3 regions of the Pseudomonas sp. ASL8 genome follow, and region 3 is predicted to be linked to each of the others. Evidence: predicted binding sites of a transcription regulator. Region 3 holds the regulator's gene; each other region holds the start of a gene.
The links. The regulator FliA, encoded in region 3, starts transcription of late flagellar genes. The targets are predictions, from matches to a motif close to CTAAAGTTTNNNNNNNNNNNGCCGNTAA.

Region 1 (6,978 bases), 2.8 Mb from region 3:
CACCCAAAAAGCGCTTGAACAACAACTGCTGTTGCTGGCGTCACTCAAAAAAAATTTATCGTTAACAAAGGAGCTGGAGTTCGAGAAAAAAATCAAAGCGTTGATGACGCGCTACAGCAAAACGCTGAAAGACGTCGTTACACTTTTTGACACCGCTGCACCGCTTACTAGCACGACTGTTCACGAACGTCCTGTCACGTACACAACGGGCGCCAAGAGACTGAAGAAGACACCCGAATCAAAGCGTCAGTGATCCATTTCACGAGCGTACCCGCGACGGCAGAGTTGAATCACAGGGCGACCTGGCAGCCCCTATGCGATGACCTGGCAGCGCTAAAAAGCGTTGCCAGACCAAATTCAACGCTGGCCCTTGACCCGCTTCCATTGGAAAGACGGGTCAAGGGTTCTATCGCTTCCGTGCACAAATACCGCAAAAAAACCCTGGTTTATTCAACGGCACCCGGCACCGGCCATCAGAACAACTTACGGCCTTTGTTTGCAGCGATGCGCATGCGCAGAGCATTCAATTTGATAAAGCCGGCCGCGTCCGCCTGGTTGTAAGCGCCGCCGTCCTCTTCAAACGTCGCAATGTTTGCATCGAACAACGACTCGTCAGATTTACGACCTGTGACGATGACATTGCCTTTATACAGCTTCAGACGCACAACACCGTTCACGTGGGCTTGAGACGCGTCGATCATCTGTTGCAACATCAGACGCTCAGGGCTCCACCAGTAGCCGGTGTAAATCATGCTGGCGTACTTAGGCATCAACTCGTCTTTGAGGTGAGCGACTTCACGGTCCAGGGTGATTGACTCAATGGCGCGGTGGGCGCGCAGCATGATGGTGCCACCTGGGGTCTCATAACAGCCACGAGACTTCATGCCAACATAACGGTTCTCGACGATATCCAGACGTCCGATACCGTTTTCGCCGCCGATGCGGTTCAGGGTGGCCAATACTGTCGCAGGCGTCATATCTACGCCATCCAGCGCCACGATATCGCCATTGCGATACGTCAGCTCAAGATACGTTGCAACGTTCGGCGCGTCCTCTGGGGACTTGGTCCAACGCCACATGTCTTCTTCGTGCTCAGTCCAGGTGTCTTCCAGCACGCCGCCTTCATAGGAGATGTGCAGCAGGTTGGCATCCATGGAGTACGGCGACTTCTTCTTGCCGTGGCGCTCGATCGGGATGGAGTGCTTCTCAGCGTAATCCATCAGTTTTTCGCGCGACAGCAGATCCCATTCACGCCACGGGGCAATCACCTTGACGCCGGGCTTGAGGGCGTAAGCGCCCAGCTCGAAACGAACCTGATCGTTGCCTTTGCCGGTGGCGCCATGGGAAATGGCATCAGCGCCGGTTTCGTTGGCGATTTCGATCAGACGTTTGGCGATCAGCGGACGCGCGATGGAGGTCCCCAGCAGGTACTCGCCTTCGTAGACGGTATTGGCACGGAACATCGGGAACACGAAATCGCGCACGAACTCTTCGCGCAGATCGTCAATGTAGATTTCTTTCACGCCCATGGCTTTTGCCTTGGCACGCGCGGGCTCGACTTCTTCGCCTTGGCCCAAGTCAGCAGTGAAGGTCACTACTTCGCAGTTGTACGTGTCCTGCAGCCACTTGAGGATTACCGAAGTATCCAAGCCACCGGAATACGCGAGAACTACCTTGTTTACGTCCGCCATGCCATCACTCCACCGGGTTGTACGGAAAACCGGTGATTCTACCGCTCAAACCTATCAATTTACAGAGGCGCGACAGCGTGTGACGACGAAGCGACAGTTAGTGTCGAGAGTACGACCGATTCATGCGGTTCAGGACGTGGCAGCCGCATTGCTCGCAGCCGCAACAGGTGCGGGCTCATCAGGCGCGACACGTTCCAGCTGGATGTTGACCCGACGGTTGCGCGCACGGTTGGCGGCATTGGTGTTGGGCACCAGCGGATAGCGCTCGCCATGAAAGCGCAGGGTTATCTGTTTTTCCTGCACGCCTTGAGTCTTGAAGAAGTCCATCACCGCCAACGCCCTGCGCCGCGACATATCGCGATTGGTCAGGCGATTACCGCTGTTATCAGAATGGCCATCGAGTTCGATGTGGTTAACGGTGGGATCGGCTTTGAGGAACTCAGCGATAACTTGCAGCTTTGCCCGCGCTGGCGCATCAAGATCGACGCCGTTACCCGGGAAACCTATTTGCGCCTGCTTGACCTGTTCGAAGTTCATCGGTAGCAATTTGGCGGTACAGGCCTGGTAATCACTGAACGCCTTGTTGAACCTGACCGGTAACAGCCGCACTTCCACGGCACTACCACCCTCTTGGGAGTAATGACGAATAACCGGACTGCGACCTTCAAGCAAGCCTGCCATCAGGCGCCCGGCCTGACCTTGAGAGCTATTGAAGGGAATGCCGCCATTGCTCATTTTGACCGAGCCCAGATTGATATCACCGCGCCCCGGCTGCCAGGGCGCTGCCGCCGCCAACAGGGTCGCAGAACCCGAGCCGAGCATACTGCCGCTAGCCTTGAGACGAAACGTGGCCTGCTCACCCGCGCGGCGCACGAATTCGCCCACACCGAAATCGGTGATAGGTTGGGTCAGGCGACACTCAAATTTGTCGCCTTCGACTTTCCATTCGATACTCTCCAGACGCGTCTGGAAAGTGATAGCCACTGCCGGCAGACTGGCAAACACGCTGAGCAAGGCTAGATAACGCTGGCGCACGGGAGGCTCCACTAGAAAACTGCATACGTCTGGCTATCGGTAACTTCCCGGAAAACTTGATAGCGAGTGCCTGGAAGAGTCTTTTCCGGTAGCATTCCCAGCGAGTTTGACCCGCCTGGAATCCCCAATGTCTGACCGCCTGACCCTTCTGCGTCCCGACGACTGGCACATTCACCTCCGTGATGGAGCTGTTTTGCCTCACACCGTCGCTGACGTAGCGCGTACTTTTGGACGCGCAATCATCATGCCGAACCTGGTGCCTCCCGTGCGTAATGCACAGGAAGCTGACGCCTATCGCCAGCGCATTCTTGCTGCGCGCCCGGCAGGCAGCCACTTCGAACCGCTGATGGTGCTGTACCTGACCGACCTGACCCAGCCGCAGGATATACGCGCGGCCAAGGCCAGCGGATTTGTCCATGCCGCCAAGCTGTACCCGGCCGGGGCAACCACCAACTCCGATTCCGGCGTCACCAGCATCGACAAAATTTTCCCGGCGCTCGAAACCATGGCTGAAGTCGGCCTGCCGCTTCTGGTCCACGGGGAAGTGACCCGTAGCGAAATCGACGTTTTCGACCGTGAAAAAATCTTCATCGATGAGCATTTACGTCGAGTGGTTGAGCGCTTCCCAGCGCTGAAGGTAGTTTTCGAACACATCACCACCCGCGAAGCCGTGCAGTTCGTGAACGACGCTTCGGCGAACGTCGGGGCGACGATCACCGCCCATCACCTGCTTTACAACCGCAACCACATGTTGGTCGGTGGCATTCGCCCACACTTCTATTGCCTGCCGATTCTCAAACGCAACACTCACCAGGAAGCATTGCTCGATGCCGCCACCAGTGGCAGCGCGAAATTCTTCCTCGGTACCGATTCAGCGCCTCACGCCCAGCAGGCCAAAGAAGCGGCGTGCGGCTGTGCCGGTTGCTACACCGCTTACGCTGCCATCGAGCTGTACGCCGAAGCGTTCGAACAACGCAATGCCCTGGACAAACTGGAAGGTTTCGCCAGCGTTCACGGCCCGGCGTTCTATGGCCTGGCACCCAACCGCGACACCATAACGCTGGTCCGTGATGAATGGACCGCACCTACCAGCCTGCCATTTGGCACGCTGTCCGTAATTCCGCTGCGCGCCGGTGAAAAACTGCGCTGGCGCCTGCTAGAGGAACACGCGTGAGCGAAGATCATTTCGACGACGAACAGGACGGTCATGGCGGCGGAGGCGGAGGCGGCTCTCGGCACCCGATGGCTGCCCGTTTCCGCGGCTATCTGCCGGTCGTTATCGACGTAGAAACCGGCGGGTTCAACTCGGCGACCGATGCGCTGCTGGAAATCGCCGCAGTCACGATCGGCATGGACGAAAAAGGCTTCGTGTTCCCTGAGCACACTTACTTCTTCCGTGTTGAGCCGTTCGAAGGCGCCAATATCGAAGCTGCCGCGCTGGAGTTCACCGGCATCAAGCTCGATCACCCGCTGCGCATGGCAGTCAGCGAAGAAACCGCGCTGACCGACATCTTCCGTGGTGTTCGCAAAGCCCTGAAAGCCAATGGCTGCAAACGCGCGATTCTGGTGGGGCATAACGCCAGTTTCGACCTCGGCTTCGTAAACGCTGCCGTCGCGCGCCTCGACATGAAGCGCAACCCTTTCCACCCGTTCTCCAGTTTCGACACCGCGACCCTCGCCGGTTTGGCATACGGTCAAACCGTGCTCGCCAAGGCCTGTCAGACCGCGGACATCGACTTTGATGGCCGTGAAGCACACTCGGCCCGCTACGACACCGAAAAAACCGCAGAGCTGTTCTGCGGCATCGTCAACCGCTGGAAACAAATGGGCGGCTGGGAAGACTTCAACGACTGAAGCCTGACCTGCTCTCTGAGAACCGGCCCACGTGGCCGGTTTTTTTTATGTTTGCTGACCTGCCCGGAACAAGGTCGACACATTCAAACCTGCCTACAGGACAAAACTGGCTTATCCGCCACCTCCCCATCGTTCCCTGCCCGTAGTCGACAGCTCTAATCCGGGCCTCAGATAAACTGCTTTGACAAGCATTCTCATTACCATTAGTATCTCCAGCACTGAGTCATCAACCAGCGACGGTTCTCACTTATGTATGTCTGCCTCTGCCAAGGTGTTACTGATGGGCAAATCCGGGACGCGATCCTTGAGGGTTGCTGCAGTTACCGTGATGTCCGCCAAACATTGGGCGTTGCCAGCCAATGTGGCAAATGCGCCACCGTTGCCAAAGCCGTCGTGCGTGAGACCCTGACTGAGCTGCAAAGCAGCCAGGTGATGCTGGCCTACCCCGCAGAATTTTCAGCTGCCTGAATATCGCCTTGTCAAAGGACCGGACCGTGTGTCCGGTTTTTTTATGTCTTTAATTCAAACGCTTAGCCCATAAATGCAGAACTAAAACGCTCTTATCAGCATTTAATTCGACTTATTATTCAATACCTTAGGTTTGACAGCCCCTATAGTGCGGCTCAGACTCCGAGCTTATCTACATCAGCCATAGACAGGACCTCGACATGAAAGGCGACATCACCGTCATCCAGCATCTCAACAAGATCCTCGGAAACGAGCTGGTCGCAATCAATCAATACTTTCTGCATGCCCGCATGTATGAAGATTGGGGCCTGAAAAAACTCGGCGCGCACGAGTACCACGAATCCATCGACGAGATGAAGCACGCTGACAAGCTGATCAAGCGCATTCTGTTCCTGGAAGGCCTGCCTAACGTACAAGACCTGGGCAAGATCCTGATCGGCGAGCACACCAAGGAAATGCTTGAGTGCGACCTCAAAATCGAAAAAATAGCACTGGCTGACCTCAAAGCGGCCATCGCTCACTTTGAAGTGGTTGGCGACTTCGGTAGCCGTGAGCTGCTCGAGGATATTCTCGAATCCGAAGAAGAGCATATCGACTGGCTTGAAACCCAGTTAGGCTTGATAGATAAAGTCGGGATCGAGAACTACTTGCAGTCGCAGATGGGCGACTGATTTGACGGCTGCGCATCAATAAAAACGCCCCGATTTTTCGGGGCGTTTTGCTAAGAGTGAGTGAATCAAAAAGGCCAGTTTCGCAGGATCCATCCTGTTCTCGCACAAAGAAACAGCCTGCATGCCAATTTTTTATAGCGGGATCACCACTCAATATTTTCCCGGCTATCCTCATCGTCCGAAGGGTTCATAGCGTCACGCATATACGCGGTGAGCATGAAGTTCATGCTAAACGCGCTACCAAATGCTTTCATGGCGCTTTTGTAGGCATTGCTGTCTATCTGCCCCTCTTCCTTGAGTCTGGCCATCGCCAGTTGCAGCACTTCCATCTGCGCAGCCGTAGTTCTGAACGTTTTTTCTCCGTCAGCACCGACATGGTTCTTCAAGAACTCCAACGCGTTGAAATTTTCATCCTGACGCATTAGCGCCGAATAGAAGTTGTCGAAGTCAGGCTGCGAGCGTGCGTCAACGGCATTGGCAGCGTCCTCCCCAGGCGCAATAGCGGTTTTCACGCGCGCCTCAAGGGCCGACACAGATTGCTGCCCGCCAGCACCTGAAAATTGCGTAATAGTTGAAAGCGCATCAATGGTCATCATCGCTGCAAGCTCCTGGTTGAAGGTGGGAAGCATCTAAAGGCGGCTCATCATCTTGATCGGTATAACCCGCAACCAGTTGCTTGAGCACGTGCACAGCCTGCTGATCCAGGCTGCGCACCGCAGCAGGCAAACCCTTAAGCTGCGTTAGTAATCGTGGGGCCAAGCGAGCCTGAATTGACTCAATGTCGAACTCCAGCACTTGGTCGGCCAGACGCAACAAATAACGCTCTTGCGCGTGGTACTCAATGGACACTGGCCCCGACCACAGCTCCCGTAAACGGCTGGCCAGCGACATGTCTTTTGCCCTGCAACGCTGGGGCAGTACCACCTGCAACGTGCACTGCGCGCTTCGGTCCTGGCCGTTCAACCACTGGCTCAGCACATCGTCAAGCCATTCGTCACGCTGAAGCAACGTGCGCAGCAGTTGCGCGGCGCTTTGCCCTAACTCGGTTCGTAACTGCTCGGTCAACGTGCAACTTTGCACCAGCATCCTTGCCATTTCCGTGCTGGCCTGCAGCATCGCCTGGGCATAACCCTCCTGAAACGCAAAGGCGCGAATCAAATCGACTTCGGCATTGGCCTCGGCAATACAGTCGCGAGCGCGTCGTTGAGCCTGTTCGAGCAACAAACGGCGATGGCGGGCAGCTACGATATCCTCACGCG
Region 2 (6,978 bases), 490 kb from region 3:
CGGTCACGTACAGCATCGTCATGGAGCCCAGCGGGCGACCCTGGTTACTGGCGTTGGACATTGGCGAAACCCGTCTGGCAGACGTACGTCAGATGAACGATTTTCGCCTGCAGCGTCGCCACCCCATCGAGCAGACCTTGCTGTATGGCGTCAGCTCGTGGCCGAACGCGGTTCGCGAAACGCAGCTAAGCGAAGGCGCCGTACGCCAAAATCTGCAACTGCCACCTCGCGGCAATCCCCAGGCCCGGCAATGGGCTGCAGATTTGAGCCGCCGTCATCCGCATGCCGACGCGTTGGTCGACGCGATGATGGCGCATTTCAGCGATGAACCCTACCACTACACCCTGAAGCCGCCGGTGCTGGGCGCAGACAGCATCGATGACTTTCTCTTCAGCAGCCGCAGTGGTTTCTGCGCCCATTACGCGGGTGCAATGACCTTTGTCCTGCGTGCGGCGGGGATTCCGGCACGGGTAGTGGCCGGCTATCAAGGCGGTGAGCTTAATCCGGACGGCCAGTACCTGAGCGTGCGCCAGTTCGATGCCCACGCCTGGGTTGAATACTGGCAACCGGGGGTCGGTTGGCGAAGCGTGGACCCCACAGCCGCCGTCGCCCCGCAACGGATTGAGCAGGGTCTGGAGCAGGCCCTGGCCGCAGATGAGCCGTTTCTCGAAAATGCGCCTTTTTCAACCCTACGTTACCGAAACTTGCCATGGCTCAATTCGCTGCGATTAAGTTGGGATAGTCTCAACTATGGCTGGCAGCGCTGGGTGCTGGGTTATCAGGGGCAGCAGCAAGTGCTGGTGCTCAGTCGCTGGTTTTCTGGCTTCGACGGTGCGGCGTTTTTCGGCGGTGCTGCAGCGATCATAGGGCTATTGGCCCTGTGGTTGTTCAAGCCCTGGCAGCGCGAAAGCGACCCGCAACTCCGATTATTCAAGGCATTTGAGCGATTATTGGCGCGACACGGTGTGCGTCGTCGGCAAGCAGAGGGTGCACATGATTTTTCCCGGCGAGCGGCCCTGCAGTTTCCGGCGCACGCTACGGCTATCCTGGCCTTCGTCATCGAATTCGAAGCCCAGCGTTATGCTGGCAAGACGCAGTCGTTGACACCACTGCGGCGACAATTGAAGCAATTACGGCGAAGTCTGCCATGGCGATTTTCAACAATAAAAGTCGAAGAGGAGCAATAGCATGTCTGAACGGGTGGATCGTCTTGTCGCTCAGGTGTTGACCCTTGAGGTCAAACTCATGGCCTGTCATGCGCGGTTGACCGCCGAGACGGACAGTGAGGCGCTGCATGACCTGCGGATCACCGTACGGCGCTTGCGCAGCCTGTTGCGACCGTTGCGTGACTTGCCGGGCGTAGAACAGCTCGAAGCTGCGGCCAAAGAGGTGGGGCAGTTGACCACGCCGTTGCGTGACAAGGAGGTGCTGGCCGCCTGGCTGCATCAACAGGGCATGATTCAAGCGGCGAAACAGCGTAGCGATTCATTGAGCGAAGCCTATGCCTCCGTCGCAACCTCTCCGGCACTGGCTCGACTGTTTAGCGTGCTGGAGGCTTTCCCTCGTTTTGTTCGCGCGTCACAGCATCAGAAGTTATTGGGTGGTTTGCACACGCGTATTGAAAAGCGCCTGAACAAACAATGGAAGAAGCTCAGGGCCGCGATGAATGATCCTGAGCATGATCGCCATCGTCTGCGCCTGTTGATCAAGCGCGTGCGCTACGGCGCCGAGGCGTACCCGGACTTGACCCATTCCAGCAAAAAAATCCAGGCCAGCCTGAAGGCTGCGCAGGGTGAACTGGGCACCTGGCACGACCATCTGCAATGGCTGACGCGGGCCGAGCAAGAACACGATCTGGCACCGTGTGTGGTGGGGTGGCATTTGGGGATTGTGCGTGCGGAACGCAAAGCCGACGCGGCGCTGGAGCGCTTGGGTCGGGTGTGTTTTGGTCGTTAGGTCGAATTCAGGCCGCAGTTTGGCGTAAATGAACCCTGCGGATCGGCACCGTGCTGGTTAAGATCCATGCAGCGTTTTTTATCCCGTTTACAGGCATGAGGTCTGCATGAGCTTTTCTGACTTGGTTGACGCCGTACGTGACAATCCCCTGTCCGTGGTCATTCCCGCTGAATGGTCGCAAGGTCGCGCCTGTTTTGGCGGGTTGATGGCCGCGTTGCAGTTTGAGGCAATGCGCGCAAAGGTCCCGGCGGATCGGCCGATTCGCTCATTGGCTATCACATTTGTCGGTCCTGCCGAGTCGGGTGTGCCGATCAGCTTCGACGTGGAAGTGTTGCGTGAAGGCAAAGCGGTCAGCCAGGTGCTGGGGCGTGCCACTCAGAACGGTCAGGTCATGACCCTGGTTCAAGGCAGCTTCGGCGCGCCCCGTGAGTCGACGATTGCAGTCCAGTCTTTGCCCGCACCCACCCTGAAACCGATGGAAGACTGTCAGGAGTTGCCCTTTATCAAGGGTGTAACGCCTGAGTACCTGCGCTTTATGGCCATGCGCTGGGGCCTGGGCGGCTTGCCTTTCAGCAATACACCGTCGATGGAAATCGGTGGGTATGTGCGTATGCGCGGTGAGGTCAAAGAAGAATGCCTGACCGAAGCGCATCTATTGGCGTTGGTCGACACGTGGCCGCCTGCTTTGCTGCCGCATTTGAGTAAGCCTGCGCCCGGAAGCTCACTGACCTGGACCATCGAGTTCGTGCAGCCGCTGCCCGTGGTAAGCACGTTGGAGTGGTGTGTGTATCGGGCAGTGATCGAGCATGCCCGCGATGGTTACGGGCATACCGCTTCTGCATTGTGGTCGCCTCAGGGTGAGTTGATCGCGATCAGCCGGCAGACGGTCACCGTGTTTGGCTAAGTTTGTTTTAACCGCTGACGTCAATGACGGTGGCGATGGCGTTCTTTCCAGGCTCGCCACCAGCCGCCGCTGAGCACGAAGCGTGGGAAGGTCACGAGCTGCTCGACCAGCAAACGCTGGAGCGCATCGTTGCGATCAGTGAAAGGCTCCGGCGATTGCGCTTCAAGTGAATGGCCGTGGCGCTGAAAACCCAGCGCCGCGATCAGGCCGATCACTCCAATGGCAATCGATGAAAAGCTTAGGCCGAGCAGCCCGTCAACGATCAGTAGCGCCGCAATAATGAACAGCGGCACGGCGATCAAATGCAACGCCAGATTGGTCGGGTGCCGATGGTTATCGGCATAACCGCGCCATTGCCACGTGCGGAGATTGGGAAGTCGCTTGCCCATGCTGCAGTCCTCTTCGAAACACCGTTCAGATGCTCGAAGAATAGGCTGCGCCCCGGTTGTCAGCGAATCAAACCTGACTATGAGGCTCATAGCGTGGGCGTGGGCGTAGGCGCTAAAGCTTGAGCTGGCCGATGGCGCGGTTCAGCTCGCCTGCCAGGGTGGCCAGCTCGCCGCTGGTTGTGGCTGACTCGACGGTCTGTTGCACGGTTTGTTCGGTCACATCGCGAATGCTCACCACGGCCCGGTTCATTTCTTCTGCCACTTGGCTTTGCTGCTGGGCTGCCACGGCTATCTGGGTATTGCTTTCGCGCATTTGTGCCACTGCGCCAGTGATAGCCTCCAGCGCGTCCCCGGCTTCCTTCGCCTGTTGCACGCAGTCATCGGCCTTGAACGAGCTTTCTTGCATGAAGTCCACCGCGTCACGGGTGCCAGCCTGTAGGGCGGAGACCATGCTGGTGATCTCATCGGTCGAGGTCTGCACCCGTTTGGCGAGGTTACGGACTTCGTCGGCAACTACCGCAAATCCACGGCCCATCTCGCCGGCGCGCGCGGCTTCGATGGCGGCGTTGAGGGCCAGCAGGTTGGTCTGTTCGGCGATGCTGTGGATGACGTTAACCACACCGTTGATTTTCTGACTGTCCTGAGCCAGTTGCTGGATCATCTCTGCAGTCTGCTGCACCCCGTTGGAGAGCCCGGCGATTGACAGCTGTACACGATTGACCACTTCTCTGCCGCTGCCGGCCAGTGAATCGGCAGTCTGTGACTGGTCGCGGGTAGCGTTGGCGTGCTGAGAAATATGAAACACCGTGGCGGTCATTTCGTTGATCGCCGTCGCAACCTGATCCGTCTCGCTTTGCTGGCCGAGCATGCCGTGGCGGACTTCGCTCATGCCTGCCGCCAGACGTCCAGCGCCCTCATCAAGGCGTGCCGCCGTCTGGGCCACGGTATTGACCACGCGTTGGTAGCCGGCTTGCATTGCATTGAATGCCTTGGCCATCTGGCCCACTTCATCTTCGCCGATCAAGGGCACGCGAGCAGACAGGTCGCCGCTTTTTTCTACGTGCAGCATCACGTCCTTGAGGGTGTTGAGGTGGCTGAGCAGAAAACGGATCAGCAACTGCGAGGCCCCCAGCATGGCCAGTGTCAGGATGAACACAGCGATGGCGTACTGGGCGAAGCGATCTGCCAGAACTTGCATCAGACTTGGCGCGAAAGCCAGCACCGCCAGCTTTTGACCATCGGGTCGCGTGACCACTTGAGCACCGATCAGTGGATCGTCCCCCACCAGCGGCTGGTGGCTTAACTCGATCCAGCCGTTGGCATTGCTCAACTCAGGCAAAGCTTGCCCTTTCACGCTGGGAGCTTGACCCTGGGTATAGACCAGCAGATTGGCGCCGGTGGGCAGCGCTTGAGTGCCAGGCCAGGCACTGAGCAGGTGAGCCTGAGCCTGGGCTGAACCTTGCGCATCCTCCACCCGGGCTTGTTGTTCAAGCTGCAAGGCGTACTGCACCAACATCAACGTGGTGATAAAAGCGACCGCGTTCACGGCCCAGAACTTGTACTTCAAAGAAACGTTGCTAAGCCAGGCGCCCATGAGAGGTCTTCTTTTTGATTCGCGGAAATGAATTTAGGCAAGGTGCCAGCATTGTGCCGCCAATCTTTAGACGATCATTTGATATGGGTCAAGCAAATACTAGGGCTTAGTAGGCCCGGGGCTATCGGTCAGCTTCGACGCTGTCCGGTTCTATCCATGTCGGCAAGGCAAAAAAGGTGCGGGCGCACGCGGTGGTATGGGCGGAAAGGTCTTCCAGGCTTTCGCCCCGGTGCAACGCAACTTCACGCAGTACTTCAGGCAAGTAGGCGGGTTCGTTGCGTCCACTTTTCGGTTTGGGTCGCAGGCTGCGCGGGAGCAGGTAAGGGGCATCGCTTTCCAGCATCAACCGGCCACGGGGGATTTCCCGGACCAATGGGTGCAGATGAGTGCCGCGTCGTTCATCGCAAATCCAGCCGGTGATGCCGATGTGCAGGTCCAGGTCCAAATAGCTGAACAGTGCACGTTGCTCACCCGTGAAGCAGTGCACCACGGCAGCAGGCAGGCGGTCGCGATAATCGCGGAGGATCTCCAGCAAGCGCTGGTTGGCATCGCGCTCATGCAGGAACACTGGCAATTGCAGCTCTACAGCCAGGGCCAGATGTTCTTCGAGGACTTTTTCCTGCTGTGGACGCGGCGAGAAATCGCGGTTGAAATCCAGCCCGCATTCGCCGACGGCCCGCACTCGATCTTCTTTTAGCAAAGCACGCAACTGGCGCTCGGTATCGGAGGTCCAATCGCTGGCTGCGTGGGGGTGAATCCCCGCCGTGGAGAACAACCGTTGCGTTGTTTCGTCCAATTGTTCACAGAGCTCAAGGGCCTGTTCGCTGCTCTCGACACTGGTCCCGGTCAACACCAGTTGGCACACGCCGGACTGGTAGGCGCGATCGAGTACGGCCTGCTGTTTATTGGCAAAGCTTGAGTTAGTCAGATTGACGCCGATGTCGATGAGTTGCATGGTGCTACCTCAGGCCTAAGACTGATGAGAATATCAGAGCTTTGCCGATATAAAAAAATCCAGTTAATACAGCTGGTTATAAAAACTTATTGAAGTGTTTTCACCGCTGCGGTTCGCCGTCACTCCGCAGATATCACAGGCTTTGGACTTTTTGCGGCTTCTTTTTTGGCACGCATTCCCCTGGAGAACGGATGACGCGACCCTCATTATTGATCGTGCTTTGTTTGTTGGCGTTGCTGCCACTTCCTGCGGCTGCGCGACTTGCCGGGCCGCCTGTGGTGGTGCACAAAAGCCAGGTACGCGATCTGGCGGCTATCCGTAGCAGTAAGGTGCTGCGGGTGCTGGTCAACCAGAGTCGTAACAGCTCCGGTGAAGTCCAGGGCGAGGCGATTGGGGGTGAATATCACCGGCTGCGCGCCTTCGAGCAATACCTCAATGGCCATTCGCGTGACGGGCAACAACTCACGCTGCAAATCATCCCCAAATCCAAGGATCAATTGCTCGCGGCATTGCAACGCGGTGAAGGCGATCTGGTCGCGCCGGGAGAGTTGCTCAACACCAGCGCTGCACGGAATATTGATGCCAGTGACCCGATTGTCAGCCATGTGCCGCTGATCGTGGTCGGTATCAAGGGTGAGCGCGGTTTCAAGCACGTCGAGCAGTTGTCCGGACACACGCTGACGCTGTCCACTGGCAGCGCGGCCGACGAGGCGGTTCATCAGCTCAACCAGAAGCTGGCATTGCGCAAACTGCCGCCGATCAAGATCGAATGGGTTGATCCCAGCCTCGCGGTTGAAGATGTCCTGGAAATGATCCAGGCCGGAATCTTTCACCTGACGGTTGTCGAACAGCCGATTGCCGAGCGCTGGGCCAAGGTCCTGCCCAAGCTGCGAGTGGATCGGACGTTGGTTTTGAGCACCGGTGGTGACATGAACTGGTACGTGCGCCGCGACGCATCAATGTTGCGTGCGAGTATTGACCGCTTTCTCAAGACTTACCGTGTTCCGGCGGATCAGGATGCGGCGTTTCAGCGGGTCTACCAACGTCTGTATCAGGTGCACAATCCTTTGGCTCGCGACGACCGTCAGCGGTTGGAAAAACTGCGGCCGATCCTGCAGCGCACTGCGGACGAGCAGGGCATGGATTGGCTTAACCTGGCCGCCTTGGCCTTCAAGGAGTC
Region 3 (6,978 bases):
CAGTGGCAAAGCCTTGTCGCGCACGATGACCACTTCCTGGCCGTCGACGACGTTGGTCCGCGACAGGTCGAGGTGGAAAATCTCGTTTACGTTGACCAGCGGGAAGGCAAAAGCCTGATTGCCCAGCATCACCATCAGGGTCGGCATGATCGCCAGGGTCAACGGCACCTTGATGACGATCTTCGACCCCTGGCCCTTGGTCGAGTAGATGTTGATCGAGCCATTGAGTTGGGCGATCTTGGTTTTCACCACGTCCATGCCCACGCCGCGTCCGGACACGTCAGAAATCTCGGTCTTGGTCGAGAAGCCCGGCGCGAAGATCAGGTTGTAGCAATCGGTTTCGCTCAAGCGATCCGCAGCGTCCTTGTCCATCACCCCACGCTTCACGGCGATGGCACGTAACACGTTGGCGTCCATGCCCTTGCCGTCATCGGAGATCGACAGCAGGATGTGGTCGCCTTCCTGTTCGGCCGCCAGAATCACACGACCACACCGAGGCTTGCCCGCCGCGTCACGCTCTTCCGGGGTTTCGATGCCGTGGTCGACGGCGTTGCGTACCAAGTGGACCAGCGGATCGGCCAGCGCCTCGACCAGGTTTTTATCCAGGTCGGTTTCTTCGCCGACCAGTTCCAGATTGATCTCTTTCTTCAACTGACGTGCAAGGTCGCGGACCAGACGCGGGAAGCGCCCGAAGACCTTCTTGATCGGCTGCATGCGGGTTTTCATCACCGCGGTCTGCAGATCAGCCGTGACCACGTCAAGGTTCGACACCGCCTTGGACATGGCTTCGTCGCCACTGTTGAGGCCCAGACGAACCAGGCGGTTACGCACCAACACCAACTCGCCGACCATGTTCATGATTTCGTCGAGGCGTGCAGTGTCGACCCGCACCGTGGTTTCGGCTTCAGACGCCGCGTGCTTCTCCGGCACCGGCACCGGCGCTTTGGCCGGGGCTGGGGCTGCAGCAATAGCCTTGGCCGGCGCAGGCGCAGACGCCTTAACCACGGCGGCTTTAGCCACGACTGGCGCTGGAGCAACCGCTGCCACAACGGCATCAGGCTCAAACTTGCCTTTGCCATGCAGCTCATCAAGCAACGCTTCGAATTCGTGATCGGAGATTTGATCGCCGCCCGGAGCACTTGCAGGCGCCTTGGCGACGGCCACTGGAGCCAGTACCGCAGGCTCCAGTGCATCGGCTACGAACGAACCTTTTCCGTGCAACTGATCGAGGAGTGCTTCGAATTCGTCGTCGGTGATCTCATTGCTCGCTGCCGCGGTTGCCACAGGCGCAGCCTGAACAGGCGCGGCATCGGCGGCGAACTGGCCTTTCCCGTGCAACTGATCAAGCAGCGATTCGAATTCAGCATCACTGATCTCGTCGCTGGCATTGGGGTCAATAGCAGGCATCGCAACCGCCGCGGGCGCAGCGGCTGACGCGGCCGCTTGCGCCTTGACGGCGTTGAGCGAATCGAGCAGTTGTTCGAATTCGTTATCGGTGATGTCGCCTGCAGCCTCAGCAGGTGGCTCTTCGACGCTGACGGGCGCTGCCGCAGCGATCTCATCGGCAGATGCTGGCGCTGCCAGTCGTGCTAATGCAGCCAGCAATTCGGGCGTGGCCGGGGTCACCGTAGTGCGCTCACGCACTTCAGTGAACATGCCATTGACCGCATCCAATGCTTCAAGGACCACGTCCATCAATTCCGAGTCGACCCGCCGCTCACCCTTGCGCAGGATGTCGAAGACGTTCTCGGCGATGTGGCAGCACTCCACCAGCTCATGGAGCTGGAGGAAGCCGGCGCCCCCTTTTACAGTGTGAAAACCGCGAAAAATTGCATTGAGCAATTCCGCATCATCTGGTCGGCTTTCCAGCTCGACCAGCTGCTCGGACAATAGCTCGAGAATCTCGCCGGCCTCTACCAGAAAATCCTGAAGGATTTCTTCATCGGCGCCGAAGCTCATTGGGGTGCTCCCTAAAATTAACCATCAACCGACCTAGAAGCCCAGGCTGGATAGCAGATCGTCAACATCATCCTGTCCGGACACAACGTCATCACGCTTATCGGCATGAATCTGCGGACCTTCACCCTGAGACAGATGTTTTTCTTGTTCTTTTTCTGCGCGCATCGATTGATGGTCATGTTCGATCCCGGCAAAGCGATCGACCTGACTGGCCATCAGCACCAGCTTGAGCAGGTTGCTTTCAACTTCCGTAACCAACTGGGTCACGCGCTTGATCACCTGACCGGTAAGGTCCTGGTAATCCTGAGCCAGCAAAATATCGTTGAGGTGGCCCGACACTTCCCGGGTTTCCTTTTCGCTGCGCGTCAAAAAACCATCGACACGTCGGGCCAGTTCACGAAATTCTTCAGCACCGACTTCGCGACGCATGAAGCGTCCCCAATCGGCACTCAGGGCTGCAGCCTCGGCGCCAACTCCGTTCACCAACGGTGTACTGAGTTCCACCAGATCCATGGTGCGGTTGGCCGCTGCCTCAGTCAGCCTGACCACATAGGACAGCCGCTCGGTAGCATCATTGATCTGCGAGACTTCTTCGGCTTGCGGCGTGTTCGGGTCAATCTGAAAGTTGACGATCGCACTGTGCAGTTCGCGGGTAAGTTTGCCGACTTCTTGATACAGGCCGCTGTCGCGGGCCTTGTTAAGCTCGTTAATCAGTTGCGCCGCATCGCCGAACCGGCCCTTTTCAAGGCTATCGACCAACTCGTGTGCGTGTTTTTTCAGGGTCGACTCAAAGTCGCCCGATGACGATTCTGTGTGCTCCATAGAGCCCTCGCGGCAAACATCAGCTATTGACGCGCTCGAAGATCTTTTCGATCTTTTCTTTCAGCACTTGAGCCGTGAAAGGCTTGACCACATAACCGTTCACACCAGCCTGAGCGGCTTCGATGATCTGATCACGCTTGGCTTCAGCCGTTACCATCAACACCGGTAGATGCTTGAGGCGTTCATCTGCACGCACATGACGCAACAGATCGATGCCGGACATGCCAGGCATGTTCCAGTCAGTCACCAAAAAGTCGAAGCTCCCGCTTTGCAGCATCGGCAACGCGGTAGTCCCGTCATCCGCTTCAGCCGTATTGGTAAACCCCAGGTCACGCAACAGGTTTTTTATGATCCGCCGCATCGTTGAGAAGTCATCAACGATGAGGATTTTCATGTTCTTGTTCAATTCGACCTCCAAGCAGTCTTTAACGCATTCAGCACCTGAATACGCTGTTCAATCAAAAACCGGCGCAGCACACAACGGCTGCACGAAAACGACGACGAGCTTGGTAAATCAACAGGTCGGGACGCTGGCACAGCAGGCTTTACAGGACCCTGACTGACCGGCTCCTGCCTAGTCTTATCTTCTTCGCACGCAACGCTTTGCACAGCCGGCCTGCAGATAGCGCGAAACCACCAAGGGCCACGCACTGTCTGTCAACGCGCTCGCCATTCCCCCAAACGCCCTCGCAAACGAGCTGCGCACTGGCTGTGTAACTGGCTGACCCGCGACTCGCTGACCCCCAACACTTCACCAATTTCCTTGAGGTTCAGCTCCTCGTCGTAGTACAGCGCCAATACCAGTCGCTCACGCTCCGGCAAATTGGCTATCGCATCTGCCAACGCGGCCTGGAAGCGTTCATCTTCCAGATCGCGCGACGGCTCAAGGTGAGCGCTTGCGCCGTCCTCGTGCAGCCCTTCATGTTCGCCGTCCTGCAACAGATCGTCGAAACTGAACAGTCGGCTGCCCAAGGTGTCATTCAAAATCCCGTAATAATCATCGAGACTCAATTGGAGTTCGGCCGCAACTTCGTGATCTTTAGCGTCACGACCGGTTTTAGCTTCAATTGCCCGAATTGCGTCACTGACCATGCGTGTATTGCGATGCACCGAACGCGGGGCCCAATCGCCCTTGCGCACTTCATCGAGCATGGCGCCACGAATACGAATCCCGGCATAGGTCTCGAAACTCGCACCCTTGGTGGCGTCGTACTTGGTCGAGACTTCCAGCAGGCCAATCATGCCTGCCTGGATCAGGTCCTCGACCTGCACACTGGCTGGCAAACGCGCCAGCAGGTGATAAGCGATGCGTTTGACCAGCGGCGCATAACGCTCGATCAGCTCGTACTGGGAGTCTTTTGACGCCTTGCTGTACATGCGATAGCCGCTGGCTGTCATAGCACCGGTCCTGCACTCGCTGGATGTACGAGCCGCTCAACGAAAAATTCCAGATGCCCGCGCGGGTTGGCCGGCAACGGCCACGTGTCGACTTTCTGCGCGATGGCTTTGAATGCCAGGGAGCACTTCGAGCGCGGGAACGCTTCATACACAGCGCGCTGCTTCTGCACGGCTTTGCGCACGCATTCGTCGTAAGGCACGGCGCCGACGTATTGTAGGGCGACATCCAGGAAGCGATCAGTGACCTTGGTCAACTTGGCGAACAGATTGCGGCCTTCCTGAGGGCTTTGTGCCATGTTGGCAAGCACCCGGAAGCGGTTCATCCCGTAATCGCGGTTGAGCAGCTTGATCAGCGCGTAAGCGTCGGTGATCGAGGTCGGCTCATCACACACCACCAGCAATACTTCCTGGGCAGCGCGCACGAAGCTGACGACCGATTCACCGATGCCCGCGGCTGTGTCAATCACCAGCACATCGAGGTTATCGCCGATATCACTGAACGCCTGGATCAGCCCGGCATGCTGTGCTGGCGTCAGGTGAACCATGCTCTGGGTGCCGGACGCAGCCGGCACGATACGAATCCCGCCTGGGCCCTGAAGCAGCACGTCGCGAAGCTCGCAGCGTCCTTCGATAACGTCGGCGAGGGTACGTTTGGGGGTCAAGCCGAGTAACACATCGACATTAGCCAGACCCAGGTCGGCATCCAGCAGCATGACGCGCCGACCGAGCTCAGCCAGAGCCAGTGATAGATTCACTGACACGTTGGTCTTGCCGACGCCACCTTTGCCACCGGTCACCGCGATAACCTGTACGGGATGCATGCTGCCCATGTTATTTCTTTACCTTGTGTTGCTTAGACCGAGGCCACATTACTGACTGCGAGTTCGTTGAGAGAACAAAGCAAGGCAGACCATGATGTAGGTACATTCCAGTGTCTTGCTTTACCCAACCCTTTTGTTCGGGCTGTGATAAAGATCCGCGAACATATCCGCCATAGCTTCCTCGCTCGGCTCTTCCTGCATTTGCACACTGACCGCTCGACTCACCAATTGGTGCCGGCGCGGCAAGTGCAAATCATCCGGTATCCGTGGCCCATCCGTCAGATAGGCCACCGGTAATTCATGACTGATTGCCAGGCTTAACACCTCACCCAAGCTGGCGGTTTCATCCAGCTTGGTGAGAATGCAGCCGGCCAGACCGCAGCGTTTGTAGCTGTGGTATGCCGCAGTAAGGACCTGTTTCTGGCTGGTTGTTGCCAGCACCAGATAATTACGCGCCTTGATACCACGCCCGGCGAGGCTTTCCAGCTGCAGACGCAGTGCTGGATCGCTGGCCTGCAGGCCGGCGGTGTCGATCAAGACCACGCGCTTGCGTACCAATGGCTCTAGCGCCTGGCCAAGCGACTGGCCCGGATCGATATGAGTGACCGGCACATTGAGAATACGTCCCAGGGTTTTCAGTTGTTCCTGGGCACCAATCCGATAGCTGTCCATGCTCACCAGTGCAATATTTTGCGGACCATATTTCAAGACATACCGCGCGGCCAGTTTCGCCAGCGTCGTGGTCTTGCCCATGCCGGCCGGACCGACCATGGCGATCACCCCACCCTCTTCCAGAGGTTCGACGTCGGGCGTCACGATCATCCGTGCCAGGTGGGCCAGTAACATGCGCCACGCCTGACGGGGTTCTTCAATATCAGTAATCATTGCCAACAGGTCCCGCGACAACGGACCCGACAGGCCAATGCGTTGCAGGCGGCGCCACAGGTTGGCTTGCTGCGGCCGGCTGCCCTGCAGTTGATTCCAGGCCAGCGAGCCAAGCTGCACTTCAAGCAGTTCGCGCAGGCCGTTCAATTCAAACCGCATGGACTCGTAAGCATGATGCCCGGCGACGGGCTCAGCGGATGGGGCCGGAGCGGCCGGACGTGGCGGCTCGCTGAACGTAGGCTCGATGTGCGAGTCTCCAGCGGTCAACGGCAGGCCGGAGTAAAGCTGGCGATTGATCGATGAATCACTGTCGCCACGGGTGCCGAGTTCAGCCTGAGCCGAGACGATGCGCGATTGGGTTTTGCGCAACTCGTCTTCGAGTTCAATGTTCGGCACACGCGGCGCCAGCGCGGAAAGTTTGTAATCCAGGGCAGCAGTCAGCTCTACACCACCGGCAATCCGCCGGTTGCCAATGATAGCGGCGTCAGCGCCCAACTCATCACGAACCAGTTTCATGGCTTGACGCATGTCGGCGGCGAAAAAACGCTTAACTTGCATGACTCACTACCTCAGCCGTTGGGCCCGACAGTCGCGACGATGGTGACTTGCTTATTGTCAGGAATTTCCTGATACGCCAGAACATGCATGTTCGGTACAGCCAACCGTCCAAATCGTGACAGCATGGCGCGAACCGGGCCTGCGACTAACAAAATCACTGGCTGACCCTGCATTTCCTGGCGCTGGGCAGCATCAATCAACGAACGCTGGAGCTTTTCAGCCATGCTTGGCTCGAGAAGAACGCCCTCTTCCTGACCCTGACCAGCCTTCTGAAGACTATTTAGCAATATTTGTTCCAATCTTGGCTCAAGGGTGATGACAGGCAGCTCCGGCTCAGCCCCTACAATGCTTTGGACGATAGCGCGACACAGCCCGACACGCACCGCAGCGACCAGCGCGGCAGTATCTTGACTCCGAGGTGCCGCGTTCGCGATGGCTTCTGCGATGCTGCGGATATCCCTGACAGGGACGTGTTCGGAAAGCAGCGCCTGCAACACCTTGAGCAATGCCGAGAGCGAAAGGACACCTGGCACCA

Region 1: a site for FliA is predicted at 2,760-2,787, ahead of AC1MEA_RS12805 (flagellar protein MotY). Genes of this name have one in related genera too.
Region 2: a site for FliA is predicted at 4,886-4,913, ahead of AC1MEA_RS23285 (methyl-accepting chemotaxis protein). Genes of this name have one in related genera too.

What each region holds. Positions count from the first base shown of each region.
Region 1 covers NZ_CM155278.1:2,794,651-2,801,628, reverse strand. The annotation lists gene AC1MEA_RS12815 (hypothetical protein) at 1-253, shown strand, start outside; gene AC1MEA_RS12810 (argininosuccinate synthase) at 474-1,691, opposite strand; gene AC1MEA_RS12805 (flagellar protein MotY) at 1,821-2,726, opposite strand; gene pyrC (dihydroorotase) at 2,854-3,900, shown strand; gene rnt (ribonuclease T) at 3,897-4,580, shown strand; gene AC1MEA_RS12790 (bacterioferritin-associated ferredoxin) at 4,830-5,048, shown strand; gene bfr (bacterioferritin) at 5,249-5,719, shown strand; gene AC1MEA_RS12780 (hypothetical protein) at 5,863-6,315, opposite strand; gene AC1MEA_RS12775 (oxygen-regulated invasion protein OrgB) at 6,302-6,978, opposite strand, start outside.
Region 2 covers NZ_CM155278.1:5,070,159-5,077,136, reverse strand. The annotation lists gene AC1MEA_RS23305 (transglutaminase TgpA family protein) at 1-1,187, shown strand, start outside; gene AC1MEA_RS23300 (CHAD domain-containing protein) at 1,189-1,956, shown strand; gene AC1MEA_RS23295 (acyl-CoA thioesterase) at 2,063-2,860, shown strand; gene AC1MEA_RS23290 (Mpo1-like protein) at 2,881-3,249, opposite strand; gene AC1MEA_RS23285 (methyl-accepting chemotaxis protein) at 3,362-4,843, opposite strand; gene AC1MEA_RS23280 (TatD family hydrolase) at 4,965-5,798, opposite strand; gene AC1MEA_RS23275 (MltF family protein) at 5,990-6,978, shown strand, end outside.
Region 3 covers NZ_CM155278.1:5,557,920-5,564,897, forward strand. The annotation lists gene AC1MEA_RS25495 (chemotaxis protein CheA) at 1-1,959, opposite strand, end outside; gene AC1MEA_RS25500 (protein phosphatase CheZ) at 1,993-2,781, opposite strand; gene AC1MEA_RS25505 (chemotaxis response regulator CheY) at 2,801-3,175, opposite strand; gene fliA (RNA polymerase sigma factor FliA) at 3,439-4,179, opposite strand; gene fleN (flagellar synthesis regulator FleN) at 4,176-5,009, opposite strand; gene flhF (flagellar biosynthesis GTPase FlhF) at 5,121-6,443, opposite strand; gene flhA (flagellar biosynthesis protein FlhA) at 6,455-6,978, opposite strand, start outside.